DNA from 3 places in the Nocardia sp. Marseille-Q1738 genome. Region 3 is predicted to be linked to each of the others. Evidence: riboswitches for the same ligand, from Rfam matches in the RefSeq annotation. Region 3 holds a riboswitch; each other region holds the start of a gene.

Region 1 (9,594 bases), on a different contig from region 3:
CGGTATTTCCCCGGATCGAGAGGCGATCGGGGCCGGCCGCTACCGGGGAACGCGCTGCCGAGCTGTGTCCGTTTTCCGGCAAGGGCATTGAGGTATTGGGCGGTGAGCCGATTGACCGCCGCGGCGGTTTCGGTCGCGTTGGCCTGACCGCCGCGGACGATGGTTTGCGCCTTTCGCAATGCCTCCGTGAGTATTTGGTGCGCTTTCCGCTGGCCTTCTTTGGTGTACGCGGCGGGACCGAGCTCGGCCAGTTGCACGTTGACGTCGCGCAGCAGCCGGATCACCGCTTTCCGGTCGGCCTTGTTCGACCCGGCAAGGCCGGAGACGTAGCGCGCGAGTTCGTTGTCGAGGGTGTTGAACGCTCTCGCCGCGTTCTTCTGGAACAAGGCCCGCGCCTTGATCGCGGTCGCTCCCGCGCCTGAGCCGCCGATTCCCCCAAGCTGCGATCCCAGACTGTTGGTGCCCGATGCGGCGCCGTCGCTGCCGTACAGGGCTGCCAAGGTTTTCAAGGCTTTCATCGCCTCTTGTGCTTCCGGCGTCAGCCCGGCCGCACCGGGTTCGGCGGCTGTGGGTGCCGAACCACCTGATCCCGCACCTGATCCGCCGCCTGCGAGGCCGGCCAGCGCCGACGCCAGCATCGGCAATGCCATCATGGCCGCGGGCGCGAGGCTCGCGATGATCTCCGGATCGATCCCGGGTGGTGGCGGCTCCTCGGTCGCCGCGGGTGTGCCGGACGGTGCCGCGGTGCCCTGCGGTGGTGCCACGACACCACCGGGTGATGGCGCGGCGCCGTTGGATACCGATGCCACGGTGGAAGGCGGCGGCTGCACCCCGTTGGGTGCGGCGGCGGTTGTGCTCAGGGAGGAAACGGCTTGTGCGCGTGGGCCCGACGCCGGCGTCCCGGTGGGACCACCGGGCGCATTTCGTGCCAGGTCGGTGAGAATACGCGCCGCCTGGGCGGCGATGTCGGGCTGCTTCCGATCGGCCGTCGACGTCGAAGGCCCGTGCGCGCCTGGCTCGTTCTCGGCGCGGCCGCTCTCGCCTAACCCTTCGCCATCCGAGAGCTGTGCCACCTCCCCGCTAGTCATGACCACCTCCGCCTGCCCAGAGCCCCATTCGACACGCCTCCCGCCCAGCGCTGGTGCCGAGATAAATTGTGGCCCTGTGTCATAGCGGTTCGGTCCTCATCGCTGGGAATGGCGAGATCGACTACGGACTCGACGCCGAACAGCACGTGGCCCGGCTCGAACGCCGCGCAATCCAGGCCCGCGAACAGCATCGGCCACAGCGAGGCCATCCGATGGTTCCTGCGCCAGGTCATGACCTCGTCTCGGGTCAGCTCGACCTCGGGGAGATGCCGCCGAACGGTCATGGCGCCCGGACCAGACCGGGCGTGCCGTCGTCGCTCCGACAACGGGCTGCCTTGCGCTGCAACGTCTGTGCAACCCCTCCGCACGATCTTGGCCGCGCCCGGCCGGCACGTCATCGTGTGAGCACCACTTGTCCTGAGCTGGAGGTTGTCGATGCCCTACCTGGAATTGCCGGATGGCGTGCCGATGTACTACGAGGATCACGGCGCCGGTCGTCCCGTCGTGCTCATTCATGGCTGGACGATGAACACCACCTTCTGGGCGCAGAATGTGCCCGCGCTGGCAGAAGGGAATCGGGTCATCAATGTCGACCTGCGCGGGCACGGTGCCTCCGGCAAGACCGAGGACGGTCACACCCTCGCGCAGTACGCACGGGACATCCGCAGTCTGCTGGACCATCTCGGGCTCGACGACGTCGCCCTCGTGGGCTGGTCGATGGGCGCCGCGGTGATTCTCGCCTACGTCGAGCAGTTCGGGTGTGAGAAGCTGCGATCGGTGACATTCGTCGATCAGTCACCGCGTTTCCTCGACGGGGAGGGGTGGGACTTCCCGCTCCAAGGTGGCTACAGCCAGACCGACCTCGCGGTGTTCGTGCAGGCGGTGCGGCACGCCCGCCCGTTGGTGATCAAGCCGTTCATCGCCGCCTGCTTCGCGGAAGAGCCGTCCGACGAGGTGATCGATGCGGTGTACGCGGAGACGACGAAGATGCCGACCTCGGCGGCATGCGCCATCTGGTACGACATGGCCTTCGCCGACTTCCGGCCGGTCCTGCCCCAGGTCACCGTGCCGACGCTGCTGATCTACGGAGCGCAGAGCAAGATCTTCCCCGGTCCACTCGATGTATGGATCGCCGCGCGGGTGCCGAACGCGAAGGTGGTCCGCTTCGAGCGCAGCGGGCACGTGCCGTTCTCCGAGGAACCCGAGGGCTTCAACAAAGTCCTCGCCGATTTCCTGTGAGACATCTCGCGAGGTAGACGCTGGGCCCCTCTCCCGTACCGGCTCACCGGCCGGTCAGGAGAGGGCTTGGTCCAGGTCGTCCAAGAGGTCTTCCACGTCTTCGAGGCCAACCGAGACGCGGACGACACCGTCGGACAGGCCGATGGTGGCGCGGCCTTCGGGGCCCATGGCGCGGTGGGTGGTGGTGGCGGGGTGGGTGATCAGGGTCTTGGCGTCGCCGAGGTTGTTGGAGATGTCGATGACGCGCAACCGGTTCAGCACCTCGAAAGCGCGCTTTTTCGCCTCGTTCTCGGGGGCGTTCAGCTCGAAGGTGACCACGGTGCCGCCCCCGCTCATCTGACCGGTGGCCAGCGCGTACTGCGGATGCGACTCCAAGAACGGGTATTTCACCCAGCTGACCGCCTTGTTGCCCTCCAGGAAGCGGGCGATCCGCAGTGCGGACTCGGCCGAATGGCGCACCCGCAGCGGCATCGTCTCCAGCCCCTTGAGCAAGGTCCACGCGTTGAACGGGCTCAGCGCCGGACCGGTGTGGCGCATCAGCGTTTTCACCGGGCCGTCGATGTAATCCTTCGCGCCGAGAATCGCGCCGCCGAGCACCCGGCCCTGCCCGTCGATGTGCTTGGTGCCGGAGTACACCACCACGTCGGCGCCGAGCTCGAAGCCGCGTTGCAACAGGGGCGTGGCGAAGACATTGTCCAGCACCACTTTCGCGCCTGCGGTATGGGCCAGCTCGGTCACCCGGCGCACGTCCACCAGCGTCTGCATCGGATTGGCGGGCGTCTCGAAGAACACCGCCTTGGTCGGCACCGACAGTGCCTGCTCCCACTGGTCGAGATCTTCGCCGTCCACGAAGACGGTCTCCACGCCCCAGCGCGGCAGGATCTCGTTGCACACCACGAAGCAGGAGCCGAACAGACTGCGCGCGGCGACCAGCCGGTCACCGGCGCCGAGCAGCGCTCCCAGCGCGGTGAACACGGCCGACATGCCGCTCGCGGTGGCGAAGCACGCTTCGGCGCCGTCGATCAGCCGCATCCGCTCCTCGAACATGGCGACCGTCGGGTTGCCGTAGCGGGAGTAGACGAAATGCTCCACCTCGCCGGTGAACGCGGCCTCGGCGGCTTCCGCGCTCTCGTAGACGAAGCCGGAGGTCAGGTAGAGCGCCTCGGCGGTTTCCTCGAAACCGGAGCGCCGCAGTCCGCCCCGCACACCGAGCGTCGCGGGGCCGACGCCCTCGGGCAGCGGCTTGTCGAACGCGCCGCCGGTGATCACGACTGCCGCCTATCGGCAGAGTTCCGAGGGCACGCCAGACCCCCGCTCATGACTGCCGCCCATCGGTAGAGCCCCGAGGGCACGCGAGACACCTCGCTCATGACTGCCGCCCATCGGTAGAGCCCCGAGGGCACGCCAGACCCCCGCTCATGACTGCCGCCCATCGGTAGAGCCCCGAGGGCACGCCAGGCCCCCGCTCATGACTGCCGCCAAGGCAGCCCGAGGGCACGCCAGCCGGAGCCGCCGCGGTGCCCGAACTCATCGAGCGGACCTTCGAAGCCTTCGAGCACGTTGTAGGAGGTGCGGTAACCCGCCGATGTGGCGGCGATCGCCGCGCCGACCGAACGCTGGCCGGAGCGACACAAGAACACCACCGGTGCTTCGGGGTCGTGGTCGGCGAGCGCCTGCCGCAGCTGCTCGACGAACGTCTCGTTGCGCGCGCCGGTGGAGTCGACCCACTCGATCAGCACGGTCGGCCGATCGATCGGGCTCGTGTCGGGTACGCCGACGAACTTCCATTCGGCTTCGGTCCGCACGTCCACGAGGACTGCTTCGGGGTTGTCGCGCAACAGTTCCCATGCCTGCTGCGGGGTGATGTCACCGGCGTAACTCATCTACTCCTCCTGCGAATCCGCACTTGCCGCGCCCAGGACCGGAGCACGGCCAGGTCGTCACCCGGAGCACCCCACCGCGGAGGAGGGTTGCCGACCAGTAATGCCGGGGCTTGACACTGGTTCTCATGACCTTCGACTGAGATTGCACCGACCCGGGTCACCGTGTCAAACGGCGGTTCACACTGCGGGAACGCTCAGGTGCAGACCAGCCACTTGTCGCCGGATCTGGTGAGATTCCACGTCTTGGTCGTCTCCGTGCCGTCCGCCTTCGTGGTCACGGTCGCCTTGCCTTTGTCGCCGTCCACCATCGGGTTGTCGATTTTCCTGAGCTCGACGGACTTTCCGGCGCCGGACTGTCCGGCCAGCGGTGAGCGGGCGGCGTCGAAGCCCTCGCATCCGGTGCCGGGCGCAGGCACGGTGCCGGTGCGGTTGGCGCCTTCGACGAAGTTGCGGATGGCCGCGGAGATGCGGTCGGAATCTGTGACATTTTTCTCAGCGGGCGACAGCACCCCGCCGAGCACGATCGCGATGAGCACGATCACCGCGACCACCGCGGCCGCGATGAACGGCACCATGGAGCGCTTGTCGGTTTGATCGACGCGGATGATGTCGTCGTCTCCCGCGGTCGGCTGCTGCTCGGTCATGGCTCGATGATCCCTGGTCGGCGCGGGTATCCAGCGCCCGGCCCCGGGGCAGGGGCGCTGGCGGCGTCCGTCGGCGAGCAGGGGGCCGCTATAGGTCGCGCGGGAGCGGGTACGCGCGGATCGAGATGTTCGATGACATCCACCGACTGCACGCACCGGATCTGGGTGGCATCGACGGTCCCGATAGAATCGCGGGACGGCAGCCTGCTGTCATAGCGAATCGGCAGCTCATCGCCGCGGCGAACGGAGCACCGTGCAGCCACGAGCCGGCAACGCCAACGTCGGCGTCCGCACCGGACGGGTGCGACCGAGCCGGTGCGTCAACTTAGCCTAAGCTAAGCCAGACGTCATTATTGTTTCGACCATAAGGGTGCGCGTAAGAGATGACCGAACAGAGTGCAGTATCGGATGGCGGTGTTCGCGAGCCCTCCGTGGTGACGCAGGCTTCCTCCTCCGGGCTTGACGCGCACACCGCGAAGACCCGCCCGCTCCGCATCGCGATCGTGGGCGCCGGACCGGCCGGGATCTACGCCGCCGACGCGTTGATGAAGTCCGATGCCGACGTGAGTATCGACCTGTTCGAGCGCATGCCCGCGCCGTTCGGGCTGATCCGCTACGGCGTCGCGCCCGACCACCCGCGGATCAAGGGCATCATCACCGCCCTGCACAAGGTGCTGGACAAGCCGCAGGTGCGGCTGCTGGGCAACATCGACTACGGCACCGACATCACCCTCGATGACCTGCGCGCCTTCTACGACGCGGTGATCTTCTCCACCGGCGCCAACGCCGACCGCGCCCTGCCCATCCCCGGCATCGACCTCGACGGCTCCTACGGCGCGGCGGACTTCGTGTCCTGGTACGACGGGCACCCCGACGTGCCGCGCAGCTGGCCGCTGGACGCGGAGAAGGTCGCCGTCCTCGGCGTCGGCAACGTCGCCCTGGACGTGGCCCGCGTGCTGGCCAAGACCGGCGACGAGCTGCTGCCCACGGAGATCCCGCCGAACGTCTACCAGGGGTTGAAGGCCAACAAGGCGGTCGAGGTGCACGTCTTCGGCCGCCGCGGTCCCGCCCAGGCCAAGTTCACCCCGCTGGAGCTGCGCGAACTCGACCACTCGCCGACCATCGAGGTCATCGTCGACCCCGAGGACATCGACTACGACGAAGGCTCCGAAGCCGCGCGCAGGCATTCCAAGCAGGTCGACATGGTCGCCAACACCCTCGAGCAGTGGGCCATCCGCGATGCAGGCAACCGGCCGCACAAGCTGTTCCTGCACTTCTTCGAGTCCCCCGCCGAGGTGCTCGGCGAGAACGGCAAGGTCGTCGGCCTGCGCACCGAACGCACCCAGCTCGACGGCACCGGAAACGTCAAGGGGACCGGCGTGTTCAAGGACTGGGAAGTGCAGGCGGTATACCGTGCCGTGGGCTACCTGTCGCAGAACATCAGCAACCTGCCCTTCGACGACCAGGCCGGCACCGTGCCCAACGAAGCGGGCCGGGTGATCGTCGACGAGAACGCCGACGGCGCCGCTCGCTACATGCCCGCCACCTACGTGACCGGCTGGATCAAACGAGGCCCGGTCGGCCTGATCGGCCACACCAAGGGCGACGCCAACGAAACCATCGCCTGCCTGCTGGACGACGCCCCCGGCTTCACCCCCGCCGAGCGGCCCGAACTCGAAGCCGTCACCGAGTTCCTCGAAGGCAAGGGCATCCCGTTCACCACCTGGGCAGGCTGGTACCGCCTCGACGCCCACGAGCGTTCCCTGGGCGAACCCGAAGGCCGCGAACGCGTCAAGGTCGTCGAACGCGAGGACATGCTGCGCGCCAGCGAACCGCACAAGGTCTGATCACCTCGCGGCAACCGGCTCCGGTGCCGCGGCAGCACCCCCAGTGCTGGTCGTTGTGGCAGCGGAAAATCCGACACTGAGGCATTCTGTACAAGTGTTCGATGCCCACCTGCACATCTTCGACCCGCGGTTCCCGCTGGCCGAAAACGAGGGCTACCTGCCCGAGCCGTTCACCATCGCGGACTACCGCAAGCGCATGTCGCGGTTCGACATCAGCGGTGGCGCTGTGGTCAGCGGATCGTTCCAGGGCACGGATCAGAGCTACCTGAAGGCCGCCCTCGCCGAACTCGGCGAGGGCTGGGTCGGCGTCACCCGCCTCGACCTGGACGCCACCGACGAGGAGATCATCGAGCTGGACCGCATCGGCGTGCGCGCGCTGCGGTTCAACCTCAAACGCGCGGCCGCCGACATCACCGAGATGACGCTGCAAGCGCTGCGCGCGCACGAATTGGCCGGCTGGCACGTCGAGGTCTACATCGACGGCACGATGCTCGCCTCGCTGCAACCCGTCATCTCGAAGCTGCCCGCGCTCTCGGTCGACCATCTCGGGATGTCCGAGGAGGGTCTGCCGTTCCTGCTCGATCTCGTCGATCGCGGGGCGCGGGTCAAGGCAACCGGTTTCGGCCGGGTCGCCATGAACGTCGCCGACACGCTGCGCCGCATCCACGCGGTGAACCCCGAAGCGCTCATGTTCGGCACCGATCTGCCCGGCACCCGGGCGGGACGCCCGTTCGAGGACTCGGATGTCGACCTGATCTGTGACGTGGTGGGCACCGACATGTACGCGGTGCTCGAGGACAACGCGCGCGCGTTCTACCGGCTTCCCGCTCGCGAGCGGACCGTCACCACCGATCCGGCCCCGACCCTGCCGCTGTTTCGCCCGGAACCGCCGACGCTCCGGCTGCGCCGCGACGAATTGCCCGGCAGCCGAGCCGGAGACACGATTCCGTTCCCCGCCATCGACCGTTGACGCTCATGCCTGCGCCTCGCTGGCGCTCGGCTCCGGCATGCGCGATGTGTTGATGATTCTCAGGCGGCGATCGCGCCGACGATCCAGACGCCGGTGGCCAGCAGCGCGCCGAAGAGCTCGATGAGGATGGACAGGCCGACACCCTTCAGCGCCTGAACCGTTGCCCGCCATGCCTGTTGGTTGACGCGCAGCCGGTGGAGTTCCGAGAGATACACGCCGAGAACGAAACCGACGAACAGGCCGACGACCGGAATCACGAAGAATCCGACGATGCCGACGATCGCGCCCAGGAAGATCGCGCGATTGGACACCCCCGCTTCCTTCATCTTGCGTCCCGGCCAGGTGTATTTGACGACCCCCGACAGCGCCAGCAGCAACGTGCTGATCGCGAAGACGGTCCACGCCGTAGCTCCACCGGTCATGAATGCCCAGACCGCGACGGCCCCGAAGATCAGGATGACACCCGGCAGGATCGGCACGACGATTCCGATGAGGCCGACCAGGATCACCAAGCCGACGACCACTTCACCCCACACGCTCACTGACGGTTCCTCCGGTTCCCGCGAATTTCGCGCTGCTGGGATTCTGGCGCACCGGCGTTGCGCACGCACAGCGGAGGTTCCGGTCCAGCCGGCCCGCAGTCATCGGTGGCGGCGTTGGACAGAAAATATTGACAGCATGCTGTCAAATATGACAGGATACTGTCATGACCACGAAGGCAGTGCACATGGCCGTTTACGACACTCTCGCCGACTGGGAGGTGGGCGCGGCCACCGCGCACATCAACAAGCCGAGCTGGCATCGGGAGCCGGGAACGTGGCAGGTCAAGACGGTCGGGTTGACCGCGGATCCGATCACGACGATGGGCGGCATGCGGATCGTGCCGGACATCGTGCTCGCCGATCTCACGCCCGCCGACAGCGCGATGCTGATCCTGCCCGGCTCCGAGACCTGGATGGGGCCGGAGCTGGACGCGTTCGGGGAGAAGGCGCGCGAGTTCGTGGAGGCGGGCGTTCCGGTCGCCGCGATCTGCGGCGCGACCTACGGGCTGGCCAAGCAGGGTCTGCTCGATAACCGCAAGCACACCAGCAATGTCGCGGAATTCCTGCTCTACAGCGGCTATTCGGGCGCCGAGCATTACGTCCAGGAGCCTGCCGTCACCGACGGCGACGTGATCACGGCCAGCGCGAGCGCGCCGTTCGAATTCGCGCGTGAGGTGCTGGGCAGGCTCGGCGTGTACGAGCCGCACGTGCTGGACGGCTGGTACCGGCTGTTCGCGCACGCCGATCCGGAAGGATGGGCGGTGCTCGAGGCGTACGAGACGCAGCAGGCATGAGCGAGCGCAGCGAGCGAACGATGGACACAGCCGAGCACTCGCTCGTGCCGGAGCCGAGCGTCAGCGAGGCGCAGGCATGAGCGAGCGCCAGCGAGGCGCAGTCGTGAGCAGCGATCCGTCGGCGGCCCGGTCGATCGGCCGGGGCGCCGACCCGGTCGGCAGGAGGCGAAGCATGGCCGATGAACAGGAGTTGTTCGCCACGGCGGCGATCACGTCGTTCCGTTTGAATGGTCAGTTCCTCGCGGTGGCCGAGGAACTGGCGCGACCGGCGGGTTTGACCGCCGCTTGGTGGCAGGTGCTGGGCGCGGTGCTGCACACACCGTTGCCCGTCGCGGGGATCGCCCGCGAAATGGGCATCACCCGCCAGAGCGTGCAGCGCATCGCGGATCTTCTGGTGGACAAGGGACTTGCCGAATACCGGCCCAATCCCGCCCACCGCCGAGCGAAACTCGTCGCAGTCACCGAAGCAGGCCTCGCCGCGGTCCGGCGCATCAACCCGCAGCACGCGGTGATGTCCAAACGACTTGCGGCCGAACTCGGCCCCGAACAGCTCGCGCTGACCGTTGCGGTACTCACGAAGCTCTCCG
Region 2 (9,594 bases), on a different contig from region 3:
CTGCGGCGCGACGCCGATCCTGACACGGGCGGGGTCGAGCCCGAGGTCGGCGGCCAGGCGCCGCCCCGCGTCCAACGCGGGGGTGGCGGTGCGCGGCGAGTACTCGACGAGCGGTTGCAGGCGGCCGCCATCGATCATCACCGGCTCGATCGGAGCGATCGACCCCTCGGGGATGTCGATCGGGTCCCAGCCCTGAGCCATGGCCGGGCCGGTGTAGGCGGAGGTGTCGACGACGATCGTGTCCACCGGTCGGCCCGCGGCTCTGATCTGCGCCACCAGATCGGACAGGCGCGGCCCGTTCGGGTAGTAGCCCTTGCCGTCCGGCTGCGCGGTGAGCGTCGGATCGCCGCCACCGACCAGCACCAATTCGTTCGGCGCCGCACCGGCGACCACCCTGGTGGTCACCCGGTGCTCGGCGGGCAGCGTGAGCAGGGCGGCCGCCGTGGTGAGGATCTTGGCGGTGGAGGAGGGGATCATCGGTTTGTTCGCGTCACCGCTCCACAGCACCATGGCGCTGTCGGCATCGGTCACCTGGCCGGCGAACGCGCCGAGATCCGGGTTGCCGATCACCGGGGCCAGCGCCGCGGCGATACCTGCGGGACTCGGCGCAGGCGCGTTCGAGCGTGCCGGGCTGACCTGCGGCGACGGCTCGACCGCCGCGGGCGGGGCGGCGATGGTCAGCTTGCCGTGCCGGAATTCGGGGGTCCACGGCTGCACTGTGAAAAGCGCCACGACCACGACCCCGAGTAATACGCCCAGCGTGACCGCTACGCCGATCGATCTGTTGCGCCGCCGCCGGGCAGCCAGCCCACCGATGTTCTCGTTGCCACCAAACACGTCGCCGCCGCTCTCCTGACCGATTCCCGCAGCAGCCGCCTGCCGCACCCATCTCCCCGCCGACCACACTATCCTCGTTGCGCAACCGTTCCCCCGAACAACCTGGCGAGTCGGCGCACTCCGCGGCGGCCGAGTCGGCAGTCGCCGAAAAGAAGCCGAGTCGCCGGCTCGGCACCGATGCAGTGAAGGAGATGGCGTGGAGTTCGACGTCACCATCGAGATCCCCAAGGGGTCCCGGAACAAGTACGAGGTCGATCACGAGACCGGCCGGGTCCGGCTCGACCGGTTCCTGTACACGTCCATGGTCTATCCCGCCGACTACGGCTACATCGAGAACACCCTCGGCGAGGACGGTGACCCGCTGGACGCGCTGGTCCTGCTGCCCGACTCGGTGTTCCCCGGCGTGATCGTCGAGGCCCGTCCGGTCGCGATGTACAAGATGGTCGACGAGGCGGGCGGCGACGACAAGATCCTGTGCGTGCCCGCAGGCGACCCGCGCTGGGACCACATCCAGGACCTGAAGGATGTCCCGGAGTTCGAGCTGGCCGCGATCAAGCACTTCTTCGAGCGCTACAAGGATCTCGAGCCCGGCAAGTACGTCAAGGGTTCGGAGTGGGTCGGCCGCGCCGAGGCCGAGGCCGAGGTCGAGGCTTCCATCCAGCGACTGAAGGACCAGGACGGGCACTGAAAGCTCGTCCGGCGCAACAGAAGCGGGGAGTCCGGTAACGTCCGGGCTCCCCGCTCGGCTTTCCCGGCCCGTCGTGGCCGGAAAGGCGAAAAGGGACACCCGGATATCGGATGCCCCTTCTCAGTGACAGGTGGCTCAGTAGTAGATGTAGAGGTCCCAGCCGCCGTAGGTCTCGACGCACTCCCAGTAGTAGCCGCCGGTGCTCGGCGAAATGCCGTCGGCGCGGCAGGCGTCGAAGGTGGCGTAGGTGCCGACGTAGGTGCCGCCATAGGCGACGTCCTGGTATCCAGGCGCGGCAGAGGCCGAAGCAGCCGTCGACACCCCGGCGACGGCGGCGATGGCCAGCAGACCAGCGGCGAGGATGGACTTGATACGCATTGTTGCTCCTGAATGCGGGGCGGAATTTCTGACGTCACAAACGTTATGGTCGGTCGCCGCCTCGCACAGCCACCCCTAGGGTGACCGAAGGGCAACCCTGGGGCGAATCACCTTGCCCACCCTCCGCACCCATGGGCAGGCACGGCGCGTCCGTTCAGGTCCGGACGCGCCGTCGGACTCACTTGCCGCGGAACTCGGGCGCGCGCTTCTCGAAGACCGCCTTGACCGCCTCGGTCAGGTCCTCGGAGGGCAGGAACGCGGCATTCCACGCCGAGACGTAGCGCAGACCCGCGGCGATCTCGTCCTTGCGCCGCTGATCCAGCACGTCTTTGATCCCCTGCACGACCAGCGGCGGGTTCGCGGCGATCTCGCGCGCGGCGGCGTGCGCCGCGTCCAGCACCGCCTCCTGATCCGGGAAGACGTCGTTGACCAGGCCGATCTTCTCCGCGCGCGCGGCATCGATGTCCTTGGCGGTGTAGGCGAGCTCACGCAGGTGCCCCTCGCCGATGATGCCGGGCAGCCGGTGCAGCGACCCGATATCGGCGACGATCGCGACCTTGGCCTCGCGCAGGCTGAATTTCGCGTCGGCACTGGCGTAGCGGATGTCGGCGGCCGCGATGAGGTCCAGTCCACCGCCGATGCACCACCCGGCTACCGCGGCGATCACCGGTTTGCGGCAGTCCGCCACGGCGGTGACCGCAGCCTGCATCTTGCGCAGCTCGGTCAGGAAGTCGGTGCGCGGCGCGGCCAAGGCCCGATCGGCCAGCAGGGGACCGAACATCCCGCTCATCGCGGGCAGGTCGAGGCCATAGGAGAAGTGCTTGCCCGAACCGGTCAGCACGATCGCGCGGACCTCGGGGTCGGAGTCCAGCGCCTGGAAGATCTCCGGCAGCTCGCGCCAGAAATCCGGGCCCATCGCATTGCCCTTGCCGGGACCGGTCAGCGTCACCTGCGCGACGTTGTCCTTCGTTTCGACGGTGAAAGCCTGCCAATCTGTCATTTGTACAGCGTATCGAGACAATATGAGACCGGAACTCCGGGCCGGGGCATCCCGGCGCAGAGGACGCCGCGCAAACCTCACAGCGTGTAAATCCTGTGCAAATTAGCGTCAGCGCACTGGTTCCCGGTTCGGCGCAGGCCGGATCATGGTCGAGTCAGCAAACCTCATTCACCGGGTTCGGAGGAGATCATGCTGATGCATCGCGGAATCGGCCTCGACCGGTTCAACGAAATGCCGCGTGGCCGCGCGATTCACGCGCTGTACGAGTGCTGCTGCAACGTCACCTGGGCGGCGAAGCTGACCGACGCCCGCCCGTACCCCGACCGGGACGCGCTGCTCACCAAGGCGGATGTCGAGCTGCTCGCCCTTTCCCAGCGAGATGTCGACCGCGCCTTCGAAGCGCTTGTGCACGAGCAGGTCTCGTCGCACGACTTGCCCCAGCTCGCGCGGATCACCCGTGCGCGGATCTCTGGGATGCTCGGCCCGAGCGAGGGGTATCCGGAATACTGAGCCGACAGCGCGACTCGCCCGGCGTACCACCCGCAATCGCTCTACCCTGGTGGGATGCGCAGGTCGTCATTGCCACCGGTCGCCTGCCGGGTCGCCGACACCCTCATCGCCCGAGGCCACCACGGCCTGATCATGGCCCAGCCGGAGCCGACGCACACCGCCGCGGACGCCGCCAAGGCGCTGGGCGTCGACGTGGGCGCGATCACGAAATCGCTGGTCTTCCTGCTCGATGACGACCCGGTGCTGCTGCTGGTCTCCGGCGCGCACCAGGTCGATCTGGCGAACACCGGCGCGCGCCTGGAGGGAACGCTCACCCGCGCCCCCGCCAAGCTGGTGCGCGAGGTCACCGGCCAGCCGATCGGCGGTGTCGCGCCCGTCGGCCATCCGACCAACCTGCCGACCTGGGTGGACAACGCGCTGTCGCGACATCGCGAACTCTGGGCCGCGGGCGGGCACCCGAACACTATTTTCCGCACGTCGTTCCCGGAGCTGCTGCGGATCACCGCGGGCCTTCCGATCGACGTGGACTGAAATCGGCAGCTCCCCCACCACGCGCTCCGCACCGGCTCGGCGACCCGGCGTAGTTTCGTCCTGTGACAGAAGTACCACGGCCCGAGACGGAACTCGATATCCCCGATGATCTGAGCGGCATCACCGCCGAGCAGTATCGCGCTTCCATGCGCCACTACCCCGCGGGCGTCACCGTCGTCACGCTCAGTTCGCCGCAGGGGCCGGTCGGCTTCACCGCCACCTCCTTCGCGTCGCTGTCACTGGATCCGCCGCTGGTGTCGTTCAATATCGCGCACACGTCCTCCAGCCTGACCGCCATGCTGGACGCGGAATCCGTGGTCATCCATTTCCTCGGCGAACACCAGCAGCACCTGGCCCACCGATTTTCCCGCACCGCCGAGGAGCGATTCACCGACCGCTCCCTGTGGACCTCCCTGGACACCGGCGAGCCGGTGCTGCACGGCACCCCCATCTGGCTGCGTACCACCGTGCACCAGCTCATCCCCATCGGCGACCACACCTTCGTCGTCGGCCTGGTCACCCGGGTCCACGACAACACCGACGAAGAACCCGCCGCGGCCCCGCTCCTGTACTACAACGGCCGCTATTACCGCCCGACCCCGCTGGGCGACTGAACGAATGAGCGGCTACGCCACCCGCGGCCGCACCTGCACGACCAACTCGGCGTCGAGCGCTCGGGCCAGCCGCTCCAAGACGGGCAAGCTCGGCACCGTTCCGCCCGCCTCGAATCTCGCGACAGCGGACTGGGTCATACCAGCGGCGTCGGCCAGCCTTACTGGACCTCGGGCGACAACTCAGGCGCCATCCAAGGCGGCGAATTCGACATCGACCGGAAAGGGATCGGTCAACCGGAGCACCTCCTGGTGGGTCTGCACCAAGCGGTAGCTGCGGCTCGCCCAGTCGAGGCGGTACTCCTGGATGATCTTCACCGTGCGATCGGCCGCCAAGTGCACGATCAGATAGATCGGGATCCCCTCGTTCGCGTACTCCGCACACTTGTCGACGGTGTCGGTGTACTCCGATCCCGGCGAGACGACCTCCACCACCAGAAGTACGTCCGCGGTCGTCAGTTTCCGATCGCCGTCGATGCACCGGTACAGCGCGACATCCGGGCGGCGAAAAGAAAAACCAGGGCTCGCTGGACGGCTTCGGACGTAGTGCATCTCGAAATCGGTTACCACGCCGGTGCACGGCTCATCGGGGCTCGCCTGCTCCAGAGCGTTCGCCAGCCGACGGGCCACGTTGTTGTGTTGGAACGTTCCGCTGCGGCACACGATCACGTGGCCGTCGACCACCTCGATCTGCCGCTGGACGTCTTCCGGAAGCGCGTCGTAGTCGTCCTCCGTGATGAGGAGAGCGCCCGGGTCGGTGGCCCAGACGGGCAGCATGCTCATAGGTCCACCTCGAGGTCGGGTTGCCGGATACGCCGATAGTATCCGGCAGCGCTGCCGGACCGCGCTTCAGCCGACCAGGCAGGGGCCGCGCCGGTGGGGCGGTGGAGGTGAAGGGCGGGTTTCGGGGGTGGGGTTCCACAGACCGTTGGTGGCGGCGTAATCCCACGTGGGGCCGGTGGTCACGAGGGTGGACACCGCGTCGATCAGGCGGTCCACGTCGGCGGAGGTGGTACCGAGGCCGATGCTGGCGCGCAGGGCCCCGTCCAGACCGAGGCGGGCGAGCAGCGGGTGGGCGCAGAAACGTCCGTCGCGCACGCCGATGCCGTGTTCGGCGGAGAGATAGGCGGCGACATGACCGGGAGCGAATCCGTCGAGCGCGAAGGCGACGATACCGACCGAGTCGGGGCTATCGGACCAGATGCGCAGCAGGCGCACGCCCGGAATCGCGGCGAGGCCGTCGCGGAGCCGGTCGGCGAGCCGCTTTTCGTGGGCGGCAAGGGTTTCGGCATCGATGGCACAGAGCGCGTCACAAGCGGCGGCCAGTGCGGCGGCGCCGAGCACGTTCGGCGACCCGGCCTCGTGCCGCTGCGGAGCGGGCGCCCACTCGGTCTCGGTGGTGCTCACCTCACGAACCGCCCCGCCGCCGGACAGATAGGGCTGCGCCGCGTCGAGCCAATCGCGCTTGCCCACCAGCACACCCGCGCCGAAGGGCGCGTACAGCTTGTGGCCGGAGAAGGCCAGATAGTCGATTCCGATGTCGCGCAGGCTGATCCGGCGGTGCGGCGCCAGCTGGGCGGCGTCGACCAGGATCCGGGCGCCGCACTGGTGCGCGATGGTGGCCAGCCGCTCCAGCGGAAGCACCTCGCCGGTGACGTTCGACGCGCCGGTTACCGCGAGCAACGCGGCGGGCTTGCTGCACAGCTCGGCCACCAGCCTGCCGACGGTCTCCTCGACGGTATCGGCCGCCTGCACGACGCGGCGGCCGCGCCTGGTCCACGGCAGGAAGTTGGCATGGTGCTCGATATCGAGCACCACCGTGTCGCCGGGCACGCAGGACGCGAGCAGGTTCAGCGAGTCGGTGGTATTGCGGGTGAACACCACCACCTGATCGTCGGCGGCGTCGAGGAACTTGGCCACCGATCCACGGGCGGCCTCGTAGCACTCGGTGGAGATCCGCGAGGCGTACCCCGCGCCGCGGTGCACGCTGGCGTAGAACGGCAGCAGCCGCTGCACGCGGTCGGTGACCTCCACCAACGCCGGCGCACTCGCCGCGTAGTCGAAGTTGGCGTAGGACGCCGTTCCGCCCTGCACGAGCGGCACCAGCAGTTCGTCGCCGGAGACCCGGGCGAGTGCGGCACAGGTGTTGTCGACAGCAGTAGTCATCACGTGAATCCCGTCGGCTAAGGGACCCGCGATCGATTGATCCGCCGAGTCCGCGCTTGCCGCGCCCGGTTGGGCGTCGGCCGGGTCGTCACCCGGAGCACCCCACCGCGGAGGAGGGTTGCCGGCCAGCAAGCCGGGGCTTAGCGCTGGCACTCATGACCTGACCCGAGATTGGCAGAAGCGGCCCGGCGCTGTCAACCGCGCGCCAACCCGAGCCGACACATCCCGATCGGGACATGACCACAGACGCGAGTCATTGCAAGCACACTCGCGAGCCGCACGAACACCCCGACCAAGTCCTGCGAGCGCCGTTCGTAATCGAACTCACATCCACCGAATCGCAGTTGCCCCGAATACATCACGCCTCATCCACGGCAAAGCCACAACTGAACAAATGCAGCAAACACACAGCAGCGCCCCGAACCTGAATAAATCGGCGCTCGCCTCTCAGATAACCACAGCGGACCGAACTTTTTCCGGCAGCAAAACCAAGCGTTATCTGTTCGCAGCCGGTCGCCCCCCGATTCGCGATCTCTCAGCGAGAGAGTTGGCTCCGACGCCCACTCCTTCTCCAGCTACCAGCAAGCAGCCGAACCTGAGCGCGGTTGCCGCCGACACGACCACACCGGCCACCGCCGTTCTCGAGCGAAGCGAGACGAGCATTCCCCGTTCGAGCAGCGCGGCAGGCGCCGAGGAAACAAACCCAGTACCGTGGACAGCTGGCCAATCGTGGCATTTGCCCTTTGGTAACCCAACTATGGCGCGACAACGGAAAGTACGAGGCAGGTCGATGGGAGGTTCGCTGAGCACCATGCTCCGAACGGAGGTCGACGCGCCGGTGCGCCCGTTGTCGCGGGGCGACCATGCGCCACAGGCCAGGACGCTGGTCGACATCCTGACCGCTACGGCACTCACGCATCCCGACGCGCCGGCCATCGATGACGGCCAGGTGGTGCTGTCCTATCTCGAACTGGTCGTCGAGGTCGAGAAGACCATGGCGCGCCTCGCCACGGCGGGCGTGCATCCCGGTCACCGGGTCGGAGTGCGCATGCCCTCCGGCACGCGCGGGCTCTACGTCACCATCCTCGCGATCCTCTACAGCGGCGCCGCCTACGTGCCGGTCGACGCCGACGACCCGGACGAGCGCGCCCAGCTCGTCTTCGGCGAAGCCCAGGTCACCGCGATCGTCACCGCCGAAGGCATCGAGACGACGGCCGCCGGTATCCGCGCCGCGGAGCAGCACGAGGGCGCGGGCACCTGGTCGGCGCTTCCCAGCCCCGACGACGACGCCTGGATCATCTTCACCTCCGGGTCGACCGGAACCCCGAAAGGCGTTGCCGTCACCCACCGCAGCGCCGCGGCGTTCGTCGACGCCGAAGCCGACCTGTTCCTCCCCGACGCCCCGATCGGCCCCGGCGACCGGGTTCTCGCCGGTCTCTCGGTCGCCTTCGACGCCTCCTGCGAGGAGATGTGGCTGGCCTGGCGCAACGGCGCCTGCCTGGTGCCCGCCCCGCGTGACCTGGTGCGCACCGGCGCCGACCTGGGACCCTGGCTGGTGCGGCGGGAGATCAGCATCGTCTCGACAGTGCCGACCTTGGCGGCGACCTGGCCGGTCGAGGCGCTGGAGGCGGTGCGCCTGCTGATCTTCGGCGGCGAGGCCGTCCCACCGGAGCTCGCCGAACGCCTTGCCGGAGACGGTGATTCGACTCGCGAGGTATGGAACACCTACGGGCCCACCGAGGCCACGGTCGTCGCCTGCGCCGCACTGCTGAACGGCCAGTGGCCGATCCGCATCGGGCTCCCGCTCAACGGTTGGGATCTCGTCGTGGTGGACCAGGCGGGAAATCCGGTGGCCGAGGGCGAATCCGGCGAATTGGTGATCGGTGGTGTCGGCCTGGCGCGCTATCTCGACCCGGTCAAGGACGCGGAGAAGTACGCGCCGCTACCCTCGGTCGGCTGGGATCGCGCCTACCGCAGCGGCGACCTGGTCCGTAACGACAGCGCGGGCCTGGTCTTCCTCGGCCGCGCCGACGATCAGATCAAGCTCGGCGGTCGCCGCATCGAACTCGGCGAGATCGACAACGCGCTCCAGCATCTTCCCGGTATCACCGGCGCCGCCGCCGCGATCCGAACCACCAAGGCGGGCAACAAGTTACTGGTCGGCTACCTTACCGGGCCGGGATCGGACTTCGACGCCAAGGCCGCGCGAGCCATTCTCACCGAACAACTTCCGGCCCCGCTGGTCCCCCGGCTCGCGGTGGTCGACGAGCTACCGACGCGCACCTCCGGCAAGGTGGATCGCGACGCGCTGCCATGGCCGCTGCCTGGCGCCGCCGAGGACGACGACGACAACGACCTGACCGGCACGGCGCAATGGGTTGCCGGACTATGGGATTCGATTCTCGGTGGAGAAGTCGGCGATCTCGACGCCGACTTCTTCGATCTGGGCGGCGGCTCACTCGCGGCCGCACAGCTGGTCGCCGCCTTGCGCGAACGCTATCCGCAGATCGCCGTCGCCGATCTCTACGACCATCCACGCCTCGGCGCCCTGGTCGACCTGCTGGAACAGACCACGCCCGCGGTCGCCGTCGCCGAACGGGCGGTGCGTCCGACGCCGCCGGCCGCGCAGGCGGTGCAGGTGCTCGCCACTATCCCGTTGACCACACTCACCGGCCTGCAGTGGCTCACCTGGCTGGCGATCGTCGGCAATATCGCGGCTTGGTCCGGCTCGCTGCCGTGGCTGCCGCAGCTGTCCTGGTGGTGGACGCTGGCCGCGTTCGCACTGTTCATCTCGCCGCCCGGCCGCATGGCGATCTGCGTGGCGGGCGCACGGCTGCTGTTGCGCGGCGTCCGGCCGGGCCGCTATCCGCGCG
Region 3 (9,594 bases):
GGCGTCCGCGGTGGTTCGGGCGATGACCGGCTCGGGCGACTCGCCGCACCACACCGCAGCGACGCGCGAACACCCCCGCACCATCGACGCCGACGTCCGCGGTGGTTCGGCGATGACGCACCAGGATGACCCACCGCACGCAGCGGCAGGCCGGACCGAACCGACACACGAACACCTCACACCATCGCTGCCGACGTCCACGGTTCGGGCGACGCACCAGGATGACCCACCGCACGCAGCGGCAGGCCGGACCGAACCGACACACGAACGCCCCGCACAAACCGCCGAGCATCCCGCAGGCTGGTTCCGCTCCGGGCGGTTTCTCCTACCGGTGTTCCTAGTCGCGCTGACGGTTGTCGCCCAGATCGGTTATCCGCTCACCGTGGGCGGCGCGCGCGACCGGATCACCGCCGTGGTCGTGCTGCTTTCCGCCGGTGCCGCGCTGGCGCATGCGACCGCGACCAGGGGAATCCGGTATGCCCTCGGCTTTCTGGCGCTCGTCTCCGGCATCGGGCTGCTGGCCGAGGTGATCGGCACGGCGACGGGCGTGCCGTTCGGCTGCTACGCCTACGCGGCCGATCGGCTCGGTCCCGCGCTGCTGGACGTGCCGTTGATCGTCGCGCTGGCCTGGACCGGCGGGATGTATCCGGTGTGGGTGGTGGCCGGGATGGTGTCGCGACGCACGTCGTCGCGGATCGCGCTGACCGCGATCGGCGCGGTGGGCTGGGATCTGTTCCTGGATCCGCAGATGGTCGCCGACGGGCAGTGGACCTGGTGCGACACCGGCTCCGGCCTGCCCGGGCTGACGCAGATTCCGTACACGAACTATCTGGGTTGGTTCGGTGTCGCGCTCGTGATGGCGGCATTGCTGGCGGTCTGGGAACACGCGGCGCCCGATCCTGTTCCGTCGCGGCGGCCCAGCGGCCGCGCGGGCGAGCTCGCCGTGCCGGTCGCGCTGTTCCTGTGGACCTGGCTGGGGTCGGCGCTGGCCCATGCCGCGTTCCTCGGCCTGCCGTCGTCCGCGGGTTACGGCCTGGTCGGGATGGGTGTGCTCGGCGTGCCCCTGCTGGCCGTCTCGACTCGCGCGCGGCGCTGACCAGGCCCGGCCCGCTCGCTGCGGCAGGTGGATCCCCGCCCATGACCGCAGCGCCGCCGAGCGAGCAAGCAGAACGCCGGGCCGGACGGAGCACGGCTTGCGGCGACACACGCCCGTCCTCGGGCCACTGTCCGGCCGACGCGCGTCCCGACTGGCGCGTTTCATTCCGGACCGATGGCCTGGCACGATGTCACCCGTGCAGCCGAGTCCCGTCACCACGATGCCCGATGCCCCGGATCGCCCGCAACGCGGCCGCCCACGCCGCGGCGTGCGGGTCGCGGCGGCCGTCCTGCTGGCGGCGTTGCTGGTCCCGGTGCTCGCGAGTTGCCTGCGGGTGCAGGTGTCGATGGGCCTGTCGTCCAACGACCGGGTGTCCGGACGGATCGTCGCCGCCGTGGTGCCCACCGGCTCCGACGACAAGGGTCCGCAGCTCAAGGCGCCCGAATCGCTGGCGGCGAAGGTGCGGGTGGAGCCGTACGCGCAAGACGGATACTCGGGCAGCCAGGTGTTCTTCGAGGACTTGTCGTTCGGCGAGGTGCAACAGCTGGGGCAGCTGTCCGAGCAGACCCAGGGCATGTTCCAGTTGCAGTTCCAGCGCACCGGCGACCTGGTCAGCCTGACCGGCCGGGTCGACCTGAAATCCGTTCCGCCGCACGGCTCCGACGTGCAGTTCACCATCGCGTTCCCGGCCCGGGTCGCGAAGACCAATGGCAGCCGCGAGGGCGACAACGTCGTCTCCTGGAAGCTGCCGCCCGGCGACGTCTCCACGCTCCGGGCCGAGGTCAGCTACGCCGACCCGAATACACGCTCGTTCGCGGGCTGGGCCGGCATCGTCGGCGGCATCACCCTCGCGGTGGCCGCCATCATCGCCGCCTTGGCGTACCTGGACCGCAACCCCGCCCCGCCCGGCGCGCCGGAAGGGTTCTCCCTGAACCGCTGGTGGCGCTCGGTAACGCAGAATCGCTGAGCGGACGGTCGGTGCGCCGGGATAGCGTGGCGCCCATGGTGAGTGCCGATAGGCCGAAAACGTTGCGCGCGAACTCCATCCTGCCCACCTGCGCCACGGCGCTTGCGGTGCTGGGCGCCGGTGTCGCGCTATACAACCGGTTCACCGTGCCGCGGCTGGCGAACACGCCGACCACGGTGATCGAACCGGTCACCGTCTGCGTCCCGGCGCGCGACGAGGCGGACCGGCTACCTGATCTGATCGCCGATCTGCGCGCCCAGCTGGGCGTTCCGCGGTTGGCGGTGCGCATCCTCGACGACGGGTCCACCGACGACACCTCCGCCGCCGCACGCGCGGCGATCGATGGCGATCCCCGATTCAGCTTGCTGCGCACCGAGTCCGACCCCGACCCCGGCTGGACCGGCAAGGCGGCGGCCTGCGTGCGGCTGGCCGAGGGTGTGGCGACGCCGGTGCTGGTCTTCCTGGACGCCGATGTGCGCTTGGCCCCGACGGCTCTCGCGGCGGCGGTGGGCGCTCTGCGCACAGGTGGCGTCGCGTTGGTCTCGCCGTGGCCGCACCAGCTGGCCGGGTCGGCGGCCGAGGCAGTGGTGCAGCCCCTGCTGTGCTGGTCGTGGGCCTCGACGCTGCCGATCAACGCCGCCGATCGGAGCCTGCGCCCGTCCACGGCGGTGGCCTGCGGCCAATTCCTCGTGTTCGACAACGCCGCGTACCGCGCGGTGGGTGGCCACGCCGCGGTGGCCGGGAGCGTCACCGAGGACCTCGAGATCGCACGCACGCTGCGCCGGGCCGGTCACTTCACGGCTTTGGCGGCGGCGGGGCCGCTCGCGCGAACCAGGATGTACCGCGGCGCGAGCGAGCTGGACGCGGGCTACACCCGCTGGCTCTGGTCGGCCTACGACGGCACGATAACGGGCGGGGCCGCGGTGGGAGCGCTTGCTGCCCTTGTCTATTGGCTGCCGCCCGCCGCCGCCGTGCTCGGCAGCGGCCCGGTCCGGCGGAGCGGCCTGCTCGGCTATCTCGCCGCCGTCGCGGGCCGGCTGCTGGCCCGCTCGACGGAAACCGGGGGACCGCTCCGGTACACGGATGTCCTTGCCGCCCTGACACATCCGCTGTCGGTGGGCGCGTACCTGCTGCTGTGGGCGCGTTCGCACCGTGCCCGCCGCCGGGGCACGGTGCGCTGGAAAGGTCGCCCTCTGGAATAGCGCTCACGACTGCGTCTTACTGGCGCTCGACTCCGTCGTGCGCGAGTGCACGCTATGTTATCGGCTCACTCGCCGACGCTCGCTCATGCCGCGCCTCCCTGACGCTCAGCTCCGGCACGAGCGAGAGCTCGGCTGTATCCATCTGTTCGCTCGCTGACGCTCCCTGACGACCGTGCCCCGGCGACCGACGCCATGGTCAGCGCGAGGGTTGCCGACCGAATGTCATGGCACGGTGGTTATTCCGACCGTCGGCAGGAAGTGGCAGGACTTGGCGCCGTTCTGGACCGTGCCGAACACCGCGGCGAGCACGGTGCCACGGCCGGTGTCCACCGGGACCGCGCGCACGCCGCCCATCGGAAGCGACGCGAAGAGGAAGTCCCGGATCGCCTGCTCCGCGGCGGGCCGCAGCTCCGGCGGAACGGCGGCGGGGATCATCGCGCGGGCGACCTCCGACAGCGGCCCCATGCTGGCCGTGCCGCTGCGCCCGGTGTTCAGGTTGACCCAGGCGACCTGCATGCCCGCGGTGTTCGAACCGTCCGCCCCGAGCCCGTAGGGCACGAAGGTGAACATGGCCTGCCCCGCCTTGACGGCGTTGAGGTCGAGGCCGGGAATCTGCACGGTGTTCTTCGGCCACGGACCCGGAATGGAGCCGGCCACCGCGGGCGCAAGGCCGAGGGTCGTGTTGTCGAGGCACAACGCCGCCGCGGCCGGATACAGGAACGGCTCGATGCCGAGCGTGCGGAGCGCGTTGACCGCGGAATTGTAGATGCCCCACAGGTCACCGGGCGCGGCGGTCTGCGTGGTGTGGTCGGAGAATGCGGGAGCCGGGACGTCCGGGGCCGCGAGCGCGGCGCCCGGTCCCGCGAGCGCGAGAGCGACCGAGCCGGTCGCGACAACGGACAACATGGTCAGACGGCGCAACATGATCACGAAACCTCCTCATCGGCGGAACGATCGAGGGGCACAGTACTCCGGCAAACGCAGTCAACAGCCGATATTGCGAACAGCAATTTCGGAGCAGTCCAGTTTGCCCGGATCGGATCGACGGCGCTGATTCGACCCGGCGGGCGAGCCGTATGCTGCACCGGGCCGCCACTGTTCGGCGCCACGCACCCGTCCGGCGATGACGCGACGCCAACCGCTGCCGGATCGATCCGGCAGCGCACGCCTGGCTACTACAAATATCCGATGAATCCGGGCGCTACAAGATCTCCGCTCACGGTGATTACTTCTCTTGTCCAGGGGTTCGCTTGCTGGGCATCATGATTCGGCTCGACCCCGACATCGGCTGACGGGGGCCGGCACCAACCATCCAGAGCGACCGAGAGACCTGGCTCGTCGACGTCGCAGCAACCCCCCGGTCACCGGGTGCGGGTGCTTCCGCCGGGACCGATGGAGGAACCGAAGTGATCATCGACGACCCGCCATGGCGTGAGCGCAGCACACCCGCCCTCGCTCGCGGGGGTGAAACGCCCACCGTGGCCAAGACCCGCCATCCCTGGCGATGGGTGGTCAGTGCTGTCGCCCTGATCCTGCTGGCCCAGTTCGCGCACGGCCTCGCCACCAATCCCGGCTGGGACTGGCCGACGTTCGCGCGGTACATCACGGCGAAATCGGTGCTGGCGGCATTGCGGGTGACCTTGGAGCTCACCGTGTGGGGCACCGCGCTGGGGTTCCTGCTCGGTACCGCGCTCGCGGTCGCCCGGCTGTCGAACAATCCGGTGCTGCGGGTGATCTCGTGGGTCTACATCTGGGCGTTCCGTTCCATCCCGTTGATCGTGCAGCTGCTGTTCTGGTTCAACATCGCCTACCTGTACCAGACGCTCTCGGTGGGCATCCCGTTCGGCCCGGCGCTGTTCACCTTCGAGGTGAACGGCGTGATCAGCGGCTTCACCGCCGCCGTGATCGGCCTGGCTCTGCACCAGGCGGCGTATTCCGCCGAAATCATTCGCGCCGGATTCATCTCGGTAGACGCGGGCCAGCTGGAAGCCGCCGCCGCGCTGGGGATCCCCCGGCTGCGGCAGTTCCGCACCGTGGTGGTCCCGCAGGCGATGCGCTCGATCCTGCCGAACGCGACCAACGAGGTGATCAGCCTGTTCAAGGGCACCTCGATCGTGTCGGTGATGGCGATCGCGGAGCTGTTCTACCAGGTCCAGGTGATCTACGGGCGCAACGGGCGAGTGGTGCCGCTGCTGATGGTCGCGACGGTCTGGTACATCGTGCTCACCACCGTGCTCTCGGTGGCGCAGTACTACATCGAGCGCCACTACGCCAAAGGCGCGCACCGCACCCCGCCGCCGACGCCGCTCCAGCGCACGTGGCGGAAGCTGCGGGAAGTCGCCGAGATCGGCTCCGCCGCACCGCGCGGAGCGACCCGATGACCGTCACGCCCGCCGTCGAGGTTCGCGGCGTCCGGAAATCCTATGGCATGCATCAGGTTCTGCGCGGCATCGATCTGACCGTGCGCTCCGGCGAGGTCGTCGCGGTGATCGGCCCGTCCGGCTCCGGTAAGTCGACCCTGCTGCGCGTGGTGAATCACCTGGAATCGCTGGACGCGGGCACCGTGCGTATCGACGGCGAGCTGATCGGATACCGCCTGCGCCGCAACCGGCTGCACGCGCTGCCGGATCGGGAGGTGCGCGAGCAGCGCTCCCGGATCGGATTCGTCTTCCAGCAGTTCAATCTGTTCCCGCACCTGACGGTGCTCGGCAACGTGACGCTCGCGCCGCTTTCCGCGCAGCGACGTGACCGCGCCGAAGTCGAGCGGGAGGCCATGGACCTGCTCGAGCGCGTCGGCATCGGACAGCTCGCCGATGCCTATCCACGAAGGCTGTCCGGCGGGCAGCAGCAACGCGTGGCCATCGCCAGGGCGCTGGCGCTGCGGCCGCGCGTGATCCTGTTCGACGAGCCGACCTCCGCGCTGGACCCGGAGCTGGTCGGCGAGGTGCTCGACGTGATCCGCGACCTCGCGCACGGCGGCACCGCCCTCGTGATCGTCACGCACGAAATCGGTTTCGCTCGTGAAGTCGCCGACACCGTGGTGTTCCTCGACGAGGGCGTCATCGTCGAGCAGGGCCCGCCCTCGGTGGTCCTCGTCCAGCCCGAACACCCGCGCACCCGCGCCTTCCTTTCCCGAGTCCGCTGATGAACAGGTATCCGATGAAGCTTTCCACCCTGGTCACCGCCGCCGCGACCGCGGTCGTGCTGCTGGCGACCGGCTGCACCGAACCCGAGGCGGATTCCGCCGCGCAGCCCGCAGGGTCGATCACCTTCGATCTGTCCCCCGCCCAGCCCGGTCGCGTCCGGGCCGCGAAGGTCGACGCCATCGCCGCGGAAGTGCCGCAGGCGATCCGCGATCGCGGCACGCTGATCGTGACCGGCGCGGCCGGCGCCGCGCCGCCGCTGCGGTTCTACGCCACCGACGACAAGACCGTGGTCGGCTCCGAAGTCGACTTCGCCTCGCTGATCGCCGACATCCTCGGCCTGCGACTCGACGCGCAGGTGGCGGATTGGTCGCAGAACTTCGTGCGGGTGGACTCGGGCGAGGTGGACGCGTTCGTCTCCAACGTGACCGTCACGGAGGAGCGCAAGGAGAAGTACGACTTCGCGACCTACCGCAAGGACAACGTCGCTCTGGAGGTGCCGATCCAGAGCACGCTGGAGTACTCCGGCCGTACCAGCTTGGCGGGCAAGCGGATCGGCGTGGGCAGCGGCACCAACCAGGAACAGTTGCTGGTCAAGTGGAACGAGCAGAACCGGGCCGAGGGCCTTCCGCCGATCGACATCGCCTACTTCCAGCAGACCACCGACTACTACCTGGCGCTGGCCTCGCAGCGGTTGGACGGCTATCTCGGCCCCAACCCGACCGCGATCTACCACGCGGCCACCGCGAAGCAGACCAAGATCGTGGGCACCTTCTCCGGCGCGGGCGAGGCGCTGCAAGGCGAGATCGCGGTGCTCACCAAGAAGGACAACGGCCTGATCAGGGCGGTGCAGCACGCGCTGGCCCACGCCATCGAGCACGGCACCTACCAGCAGGTGATCGACCGCTGGGGGTTGCACAGCGAGACGGTCGCCGAGTCGCGGATCAACCCGCCCGGCCTGCCGAAGAAGCGGTGAGCCGGTGACCAAGCAGCTTTCGACCGCGACACTGCGCGTACACCGGGTGGCCCAGGACGACCCGCTGGCCGCACCCCTGCTGGCCGAACTCGCGCTCGAATACAGCAGCCGCTACGGCGGTACGCCCGGCGAAGTGCACGCCTCGCTGCGCGAGCACCCGGCCACGGCGTTCGCGCCGCCGCACGGCGCCCTGCTGGTCGTCACCCGGGACGGGGAGGCGGTGGCGGGCGGCGCGTTTCAGCGCTTCGACGCGCGGACCGCGGAGCTGAAACGGATCTGGACCTCCCGCGAGCACCGCAGGCAGGGGCTCGGGCGGTTCGTGCTCGACCAGCTGGAGGCCGAGATCACCCGCCGCGGCTACCGGCGCGTCTACCTGACCACCGGACCGCGCCAGCCCGAAGCCGTCGGTCTCTACCTCGCGGCGGGCTACCTCCCGCTCTACGACCCGGACCTGCCCGCGGAACAGATCGGGCCGCACCCGTTCGAAAAACACCTGCCCGCCGCCAGTTTCGGAGCGACCGCATGAAGTTCCTGCTGTTCACCCTCGTCACCCGGGTACCGGACCCACGGACCGGCCGCCTGCCCGGTACCCGCGAGCGCCTGCGTGATGTCGTCGGCCAGGCGCGACTGGCCGAAGAGCTGGGCTACGACGGGTTCGCCGTCGGCGAGCGGCACGAGGACCCGTTCCTGTCCGCCGCGCCGCCGGTGCTCCTCGCCCATCTGGCCGCCGTGACCTCGCGGATCACGCTGTTCACCGCGGTGACCACGCTGAGCCTGCTCGACCCGGTGCGCGCCTTCGAGGACTACTCGACGCTGGACAACCTCGCCGGCGGCCGGCTGGAGCTGATCATCGGCAAGGGCAACGGCGCCGCGCAGGCGCAGCTGTTCCACGTCACCCCCGACGACCAGTGGGATCGCAATCGCGAAGGCTACGAGCTGCTGCGGGCACTGTGGGACAGCGACAGCGTCACCTGGTCCGGTCGGTTCCGTCCGCCGCTACGCGAGGCCAAGGCGCTGCCGCGGCCGTTGCAGCCGAAGATCCGGATCTGGCACGGCAGCGCGACCAGCCGCGAGTCGGTGGAACTGGCCGCGCGCCACGGTGATCCGCTGTTCTCGGCGAACGTCACCAATCCGATCGAGCCCTACGCCGAGCTGGTGCGCCACTACCGGGAGCGCTGGGCGTTCTACGGCAACGACCCAGCCGACGCGCTCGTCGGAGCGGGCACCGCCGGATTCCAGGTGGCCCGCACCTCGCAGGAGGCGCGGACGGCTTTCGCGCCGATCTTCCAGGCGCGACTGGCCTTGGCGCGCAAGCTCGGGCTGCCCGTCGTGTTCGAGACCCTGGACGACTTCGTGACGCGCAGCTCGGCGTTGATCGGCAGCCCCGAGCAGGTGATCGACAAGGTCGGCCGCCAGCACGAGCGGCTCGGCCACGAGGTGATCCATCTGTCCGCCGAACGCGACGGGCGCCCCGAACGGCAGTACCTGGACGGCCTGGAGCTGTTCCAGGCCGAGGTGGCGCCCGAACTGCGCCGCCGCATTCCCAGCCGGCCGTTGGCGACCGGCATCGCCGACGCCGATCCCGAACCGGGCGAGGAGCTCGCCCACACCGAAGTATCTGGAGTTGCCCCGTGAACCGATCCCGTCACCGAATCCTCGCGCTGGCAGGCGCGCTCGCCGCGGCCACCACGGTGGCCGCCTGCGGCAGTGATTCGGCCGCGCCCGGCGACGCGGGCCCGCCCCAGCCCGGCGGCACCATGCGCTACGGCTTGTCCCAGGCGCCGACCTGCTCGGACCCGGCGCAGGCTGGTACCAACCAGACCATCTACGTGGCCCGGCAGATCGTCGATTCGCTGACCGACCAGGATCCGGCCACCGGCGAGCTGAAGCCGTGGCTGGCACAACGCTGGGAGGTGAGCCCGGACGCGAAGGTGTTCACCTTCCACCTGGCCGACGGCGTCACTTTCAGCGACGGCACGCCGCTCACCGCGGACTCGGTGCGCAATACGTTCGACTCGATCATCGAGCTCGGTTCCGGCAAAGCACCGCTGGGCAGCAGCTACCTCACCAACTACGTCGGTACCACCGCCGTCGACCGGCGCACCGCGCGGGTGGAGTTCAGTAAGCCCAACGCGCAGTTCCTGCAGGCGTCCTCGACCACGCAGCTCGGCATCCTGGCCGATGTCACCACGGCCAAGCCCGCCGAGCAG

What was found. Region 3 has a riboswitch for S-adenosylmethionine ahead of ACWPXK_RS27900 (amino acid ABC transporter permease). Riboswitches for the same ligand answer to the same signal wherever they lie in the genome.
Region 1: another riboswitch for S-adenosylmethionine. It lies ahead of ACWPXK_RS13180 (rhodanese-like domain-containing protein); the one in region 3 lies ahead of ACWPXK_RS27900 (amino acid ABC transporter permease).
Region 2: another riboswitch for S-adenosylmethionine. It lies ahead of ACWPXK_RS04530 (aminotransferase class V-fold PLP-dependent enzyme); the one in region 3 lies ahead of ACWPXK_RS27900 (amino acid ABC transporter permease).

The regions. Positions count from the first base shown of each region.
Region 1 is NZ_CBDIMS010000002.1:1,021,879-1,031,472, reverse strand. Features, by position in the region: gene ACWPXK_RS13200 (peptidoglycan DD-metalloendopeptidase family protein) at 1-764, opposite strand, end outside; gene ACWPXK_RS13195 (hypothetical protein) at 1,085-1,372, opposite strand; gene ACWPXK_RS13190 (alpha/beta fold hydrolase) at 1,524-2,327, shown strand; gene ACWPXK_RS13185 (O-succinylhomoserine sulfhydrylase) at 2,382-3,596, opposite strand; gene ACWPXK_RS13180 (rhodanese-like domain-containing protein) at 3,794-4,210, opposite strand; SAM riboswitch class IV at 4,225-4,341, opposite strand; gene ACWPXK_RS13175 (Rv0361 family membrane protein) at 4,405-4,854, opposite strand; gene ACWPXK_RS13170 (FAD-dependent oxidoreductase) at 5,238-6,701, shown strand; gene ACWPXK_RS13165 (amidohydrolase family protein) at 6,796-7,671, shown strand; gene ACWPXK_RS13160 (DUF456 domain-containing protein) at 7,731-8,213, opposite strand; gene ACWPXK_RS13155 (type 1 glutamine amidotransferase family protein) at 8,378-9,007, shown strand; gene ACWPXK_RS13150 (MarR family winged helix-turn-helix transcriptional regulator) at 9,180-9,594, shown strand, end outside.
Region 2 is NZ_CBDIMS010000001.1:1,008,631-1,018,224, reverse strand. Features, by position in the region: gene dacB (D-alanyl-D-alanine carboxypeptidase/D-alanyl-D-alanine endopeptidase) at 1-816, opposite strand, end outside; gene ACWPXK_RS04570 (inorganic diphosphatase) at 1,034-1,525, shown strand; gene ACWPXK_RS04565 (hypothetical protein) at 1,661-1,903, opposite strand; gene ACWPXK_RS04560 (crotonase/enoyl-CoA hydratase family protein) at 2,082-2,903, opposite strand; gene ACWPXK_RS04555 (2-oxo-4-hydroxy-4-carboxy-5-ureidoimidazoline decarboxylase) at 3,093-3,413, shown strand; gene ACWPXK_RS04550 (YbaK/EbsC family protein) at 3,468-3,944, shown strand; gene ACWPXK_RS04545 (flavin reductase family protein) at 4,091-4,558, shown strand; gene ACWPXK_RS04540 (helix-turn-helix domain-containing protein) at 4,571-4,714, opposite strand; gene ACWPXK_RS04535 (Uma2 family endonuclease) at 4,739-5,338, opposite strand; gene ACWPXK_RS04530 (aminotransferase class V-fold PLP-dependent enzyme) at 5,405-6,721, opposite strand; SAM riboswitch class IV at 6,769-6,882, opposite strand; gene ACWPXK_RS04525 (Pls/PosA family non-ribosomal peptide synthetase) at 7,533-9,594, shown strand, end outside.
Region 3 is NZ_CBDIMS010000009.1:255,775-265,368, forward strand. Features, by position in the region: gene ACWPXK_RS27875 (phytoene desaturase family protein) at 1-26, shown strand, start outside; gene ACWPXK_RS27880 (carotenoid biosynthesis protein) at 332-1,096, shown strand; gene ACWPXK_RS27885 (LppM family (lipo)protein) at 1,284-2,063, shown strand; gene ACWPXK_RS27890 (glycosyltransferase) at 2,099-3,265, shown strand; gene ACWPXK_RS27895 (hypothetical protein) at 3,488-4,189, opposite strand; SAM riboswitch class I at 4,571-4,664, shown strand; gene ACWPXK_RS27900 (amino acid ABC transporter permease) at 4,744-5,646, shown strand; gene ACWPXK_RS27905 (amino acid ABC transporter ATP-binding protein) at 5,643-6,410, shown strand; gene ACWPXK_RS27910 (ABC transporter substrate-binding protein) at 6,425-7,384, shown strand; gene ACWPXK_RS27915 (GNAT family N-acetyltransferase) at 7,389-7,910, shown strand; gene ACWPXK_RS27920 (LLM class flavin-dependent oxidoreductase) at 7,907-9,019, shown strand; gene ACWPXK_RS27925 (ABC transporter substrate-binding protein) at 9,016-9,594, shown strand, end outside.